Regions from separate parts of the Viridibacillus sp. FSL R5-0888 genome, predicted to be linked through region 2. Evidence: riboswitches for the same ligand, from Rfam matches in the RefSeq annotation. Region 2 holds a riboswitch; the other holds the start of a gene.

Region 1 (3,230 bases), 1.9 Mb from region 2:
TTTAACACAGAGAAACCAGAAATTATGACTTTTGGTGATTCGCCACAAAATCCTGAATATACTTTACCAGAGGAAGCAAAAGATTTAGTCATGCATACTCGACTAAACATACTTGGAAGTAATGTTATGTTTTCGGATGTTTTCCCTGGTTCTCCTTTTATATTAGGGAATAATGTTAGCTTAGCCGCTGTTAGTGACAATGAAGAAGAACTTAAATCTGCTTTTGAAGCACTAAAAGTTGGCGGTAAAGTTGGTATGGAGCTACAAGAAACATTTTGGAGCAAATGCTATGGAAGTTTAAAGGATAAGTTTGGTATCGAATGGCAATTTAGCCATGAGGGTGAAGAAGCTTAATATATTGGTATTAGATAAAACTTTTTGCAGTACTGTCCAGGCCTTAATAAGATGAATAAAAGAACATTGTATAAACAACAGCAACTGTTTGAATTTTAGAACAGTTGCTTGCTCTTTATAAAATATATTTTGGCACATTAATATGGTTTATCTAAATAATATCAAATTTTTTTGAAATAGTAGTTGAAAATAGAACCCCTCCATTTTAAACACCCCATTGAATAAATCATTTATATCTATAATAAGAAGCATACACTTTGCTATTAGTATACAGAAATACTAATATTCTATCGAAAATTCAATCAATAATTTATATTCAACATAAATCCTTTTTTAAATTACATGTAAATAATATTATGAATATTTGTATTACATTATGGTAAGATGGTGATACAACTGAATAATGTGTAGAATTGGGTGCACTATTTTCAATAGATAGCTGCTTAAAAGGGAAATCGGTTAGAATCCGATGCTGTCCCGCAACTGTATGTAGGAGCAAACTTTTAGATCCACTGTTAGAACTGTAATGGGAAGGGAAAAGTGAGCGATGATGACAAGCCAGGAGACCTGCCTAGTTTAGTACACACCAAAAACCTACGTGGATAGGAGGTGTTATGTGATAATGAATAGAAACCCTATTTATATGATCACTGTACGACAGCGTATTAGAGAAAGCGTTTGGACTAATGAGGATTTAGAAGCGATTAAAACTTCTGTTTTTCTGTTTAGAAACGTTTATTCTAGTATGTATTGTCGAAACAGGGAACATATTAATTAATCATAAAAACATCTTTTATTAATTGATAAAAGGTGTTTTTTTATTGAACAGATAAGGGGAATATGAATGAATATTGAAGAGTTTAAATTACAGTTAAAATCGATGGTGATGCTCTCACAAGTAACAGATACAGTTTGTACTTTATTACAGGCGAAGAACGTGATTGAAAGCTCCATTGAAAATTGTGAAATTGAAAATATTGAAGAAGAATTAGGAAAGCTAGAAAAGGCTTATACAAGTGTATATAACGAACTTGTATATTACCCACATGATTTGATTGAAGCTAGTATTGATTAAAAGATGAAAGTGTAACTAATAATTATACTAAAAAAACTGTATTTAACGGTTTGGTAATCATATAAAATATAATTATTTTTATATTTAGAATATACTGAACAATTTATAGTTTGTGTGTTATAGTAAGTGAACAATTGAATATCGTGTAGGCTAAGGTGCGCTATCTTAAATAGATAGTCGCTTAAAAGGGAAATCGGTTAGAATCCGATGCTGTCCCGCAACTGTATGTTGGAGCAAACTTTAAAATCCACTGTTAGATTTGTGATGGGAAGGAAAAGTAAGCGATGATGACAAGCCAGGAGACCTGCCTTAGTTTAGTACACACCAAAAAACCTACGCGGATAGGAGGTGTTAGAGAGATTTTTTCAAGGATTATTATATCCTAGTACGATAAGCGAATTTGAAAGGGAATAGTGTGTCATTTTTTATTATTCCTGATTTTTTTCGATATTTACTATATTAAAAATCATCAACCACCTTTTAATGTTTTTCATTAATTGGTGGTTTTTTATTGAATTGGAGGATTGAAAGATGAAAAGTACAGTTATTGGATATCCATATATCGGGCCTAATCGTGAATGGAAAAAAACTATCGAAGCTTTTTGGTCAAAAGAAATAAGTGAACAACAATTCGAAGCTCAGATGAAAGAGTATAGATTAGCAAATATTCAAGTTCAGCTAGATGCAAAGATTGACTTAGTAACCGTAGGTGATTTTACATACTACGATCGTATGTTAGATTTAGCAGCAATGTTTGGAATTATTCCTGCACGTTATAAATGGAATTCAGATTTAGTATCTCTAGAAACTTACTACGCTATGGCACGTGGAAATCAATCTGCTCCTGCAAGTGAAATGACAAAGTGGTTTAATACGAACTATCACTATATTGTACCTGAGTATGAAGGACAAACTTTAAAATTATTGAACAATAAACCATTGCGCTATTATTTAGAAGCGAAGGAAAACTTTAATACAGAGCTAAAGCCTACAATTATAGGCCCAGGGACATTTTATTTTTTAACAAAAGAAGTTGCAACGCTGAATAAGCCGTCATATTTACTTCAGTTAATCAAAGTCTATAGTCAACTATTGAGTGAACTTTCTGCAGCAGGTGCAAAATGGATTCAAATAGAAGAACCGATTCTATCAACTTCTTTATCTAAGGATGATATGGAACTAATCTCAGAAATATATGAACAACTAAACACTGTAAATTACTCTAGTAAATTGCTGCTGCAAACATATTTCGAGTCAGTAGAATGGTATGAAGAATTGATTAAATTACCTGTAGAAGGCATCGGGCTAGACTTTGTACATGGTCTAGAAGAGAATATTTCTAATATCAAAAAAATTGGATTTCCAAAAGATAAGGTTCTAGCAGCGGGAATTATTAATGGTCGTGACATTTGGATTACTCCTTTACAACAATCATCTGAAATGCTAATTGAATTAGAAAGTTTAGTTTCCCCTAATCATCTGTGGATTCAGCCATCATGTAGCCTAATGCATGTGCCAGTAAGTCTAACAGCAGAAACGAAATTATCAAAAGAGTTATATGAAAACTTAGCATTTGCTAATGAAAAGTTACAAGAGTTGGCTATTTTGAAAAACGCTTTGACAAATAATCGTGCGGATCAAGAGGCCTTCGAACAAAACAGATTAACTAGAGAATTGCTAAATAGCAGCTCAGTACGTCAACAAGGAGAAGTCCAGAAGAATATTAAAAGGTTGAGTGAAATTCAAATAACTCGTCAATCATCATATGCTATTCGAAAAGATCGTCAGCAAAAGATTTTAC
Region 2 (3,230 bases):
GGTATTACATATGAAAGAGGTATGTTTGAAACGAGAAGGGCAATGGATTCTAGAAAATATTAATTGGCAAATAGAAAAAGGGGAGCATTGGGTATTGTACGGTTTAAATGGAGCCGGCAAATCAGCTTTGTTGAATATGCTATGTTCTTATTATTTTCCGACAAAGGGTGATTTAAAGGTAGTAGGAAGAACATTTGGGAAATCCGTTTTAGGAGAAGAGCTTAGAAGGAAGATTGGCCTCGTATCATCAGGACTTCAACAAAAATTAAATCCCAATGATAGTGCATTTGAAATCGTTCTTTCAGGTGCTTTTGCTTCGATTGGTCTATATGAAAAGCCAACACCGGTTATTCGGGAAAAGGCAATAAGTATATTGAAAAAACTAGGGAGTATTGAATACGCCGATCGTGATTATCAAACTTTATCGCAAGGAGAAAAGCAAAGAATATTGATTGGTCGTGCCTTAATGGATGATCCAGAGTTACTCATATTAGACGAGCCTGCTACTGGGTTTGACTTCATAGCTAGAGAACAATTGTTAAAAACAATTGGTGAAATTGCAGCTTTAGAAAGCGGACCAACAATAATCTATGTCACACATCATATTGAAGAAATTCTACCGGTTTTTCAGAAAACATTATTATTAAAAAAGGGCCAAGTATTTGCTTCTGGAAGTACAATCGATATGCTAACAAGTGAAAAGCTTTCTTCATTTTTCGATATTCCAGTAGAAGTTATTTGGTACAATAATCGTCCATTATTATCAAAGCGGGATTAAATGAACTTAAAAACTAACTGTTGAATTTAGTATTAGATACAACAGCTAGTTTTGTATTTTGAATAATAATTATTTAGACTGCTTTTCCAATAACATGATAATCTTATCCAATTTTTCATTTAGTTCGGTAGATTCATTCTTAGGAGTTGTATTTATAATGATTCTTCTAATAAATAGCATAAAAGAAATCGTACCTAATATCATTAAAGCAATGACAATAATTATTAGCATATCTCCAACATTAAACAATTCATCCCTCCTTCAACCATACATGCTTTTAAAAAGGATATTAATTCAATTTTAACATGTGTAACAGGAATTATGTGATTAACATATTAAAAGATTCATCGATAAATACAATTTTGAAATAAATACACATACGTTTCTTTCTTTATTTGTATAATTATTTGATGTGTTATGAGTAAAATATCAAAAACTAATCATAATGCGATAGATTAATTTCCAATATTATGATAAGTTTATATTAAGTGAATATTGTATGCCAGAATTAGATGTAGTACATACATAAAAGGGAATTCGGTGAAATGCCGAAGCTGTATCCGCAACTGTAAATGCTGATGAAATAAGGAAATACCACTGTTTTATACGGGAAGGTCCTTAAAGTAAATTGATGCATAAGCCAGGAGACCTATCTAATTCATAGCGTATATCTACTCTTCGGAATAAAGTGAGATTACGGCAAAACAATCTATATTAGACAATACTGTTGTCCTATATTTCTTTGTATTTATGCTATTTCTCTATGGAGAAATAGCTTTTTTCATTGTTAAGAACTTTTAATTTCCAACATTTAATATATGAGTAAGAGTTAAATAGTCGACTAGCATGAAAAAGCCGAATTCCGAATCCAACAAATCTAAATAAAATCGGAGGAATTCAAATGTTAAAACGTTCATCTAGTATGGTGTTAGCTTTTGTTATGCTACTATCACTATTATCGCCGTTTACAGCTCAAGCTGAAAATAATATGGTAGTAAACAATGAAGACCATACTTCTCAAACAACATCACCACAAGTAATCAAAGAAAAACTAGTGAACTCTTTAGAGAAGGCAAAACAATATTATATTATAAACAACCAAACTATTAGTTCTAGAGTAATCAGTTCCCACAGTGGCTACTGGTCATTATCCGCAATGTATGCACTAGGCATGGATATTAAAAACTACAAGTGGGCAGAGGGCTCAGAAGTTACTAGTGAACAATCTTATTGGATGAAACCAAAAGCGGCTACTTCAAGCACTTCAAATGAAGACGCAGGTACTATTATTGGTGCATATATTCTAGGATTAGATCCAACAAATCTTGGACAACGCAACATTGTTGAAGATTTACAAAACAAACAAAAGGCTGATGGTAGTTTTTTCACAGCATACGGTGAATCTTGGGCATCAATTGCGCTAGGCTTAGCAAATGCAGACTATGATAAAGCCAAACATTTAGAAGTAATTTTAAAGAAACAAAATAATTCAGGATTATTCTCTGGATTTGGTTCATCTGATGACTTAGATGTAACAGGTTGGAATTTAACTGCATTAACGTTATTAAATAATACTGATAAGTCCAATGAAACAATTAACGAGTCTATTAAAAAAGCAGTAGATGGTATTCATGCAAAATATCAAAAAGATGGTTTTGTAGATAATTCAAACTCAATGGCAAGTATTATTATGGGACTAGCTACAGCTGGAGAAGATTTAACAGCTGACAAATGGAGCTATGAAAAAGACGGTAAAAAAGTTAACATTCTTGAAAAAATGATTGATGATTATCAATTAGAAGATGGTTCGTTTAAATGGATGATTAAAGATTCTAAAACAAACTTAATGGCTACTGAACAAGTAATCATTGCGTTAGCAGACGCATTGAATGGAAAATCAACATTTGCGAGATTAGCAGCTGGTGAAATACCAGATACTAATCCACCAGTGGAAAATCCAGATACTGAGGGCCCAACTGAACTTACAGTGGGAACAATTTCAAACAAAACAACATCAGTAACAGGAACAACAGAAGCATATGCAACAGTCTCAATATACAATGGAACTAAACCTCTAACATCAACAAAAGCTAACAATAAAGGAACTTTCGCGTTAAAGATTCCTGCACAAAAGGCGAATGTGAAATTAGTAGTAAAGACTACAGATGAGACTGGCAATGCTGGTGTAACAAAAACAATTACTGTACTAGATAAAATTGGACCAACAAAACTTATAGTAGGAACAATTTCAAACAAAGCAACTACTGTAAAAGGGACTACAGAAGCTAAAGCAACAGTTTCTATTTATAAAGGCTCTAAACTACTTACATCAACAAAGGCAAGTAGCAAAGGTAACTATACGCTGAAGATTACAAAACAAAAAGCAAACGTAAAATTAGTCGTAAAAACGAAAGATACAGTAGGTAATAAAGGCGTATCAAAAACAATTATT

What was found. A riboswitch is a leader RNA that binds a small molecule or an ion and turns the genes downstream of it on or off. The one in region 2 is predicted to bind cobalamin.
Region 1: another riboswitch for cobalamin. It lies ahead of MKY02_RS04475 (hypothetical protein); the one in region 2 lies ahead of MKY02_RS14060 (Ig-like domain-containing protein).

Annotation. Positions count from the first base shown of each region.
Region 1 covers NZ_JBBPAU010000001.1:890,893-894,122, forward strand. The annotation lists gene MKY02_RS04470 (VOC family protein) at 1-354, shown strand, start outside; cobalamin riboswitch at 753-943, shown strand; gene MKY02_RS04475 (hypothetical protein) at 1,199-1,429, shown strand; cobalamin riboswitch at 1,566-1,755, shown strand; gene metE (5-methyltetrahydropteroyltriglutamate--homocysteine S-methyltransferase) at 1,961-3,230, shown strand, end outside.
Region 2 covers NZ_JBBPAU010000001.1:2,816,284-2,819,513, reverse strand. The annotation lists gene MKY02_RS14070 (ABC transporter ATP-binding protein) at 1-778, shown strand, start outside; gene MKY02_RS14065 (DUF4083 family protein) at 848-1,027, opposite strand; cobalamin riboswitch at 1,272-1,450, shown strand; gene MKY02_RS14060 (Ig-like domain-containing protein) at 1,680-3,230, shown strand, end outside.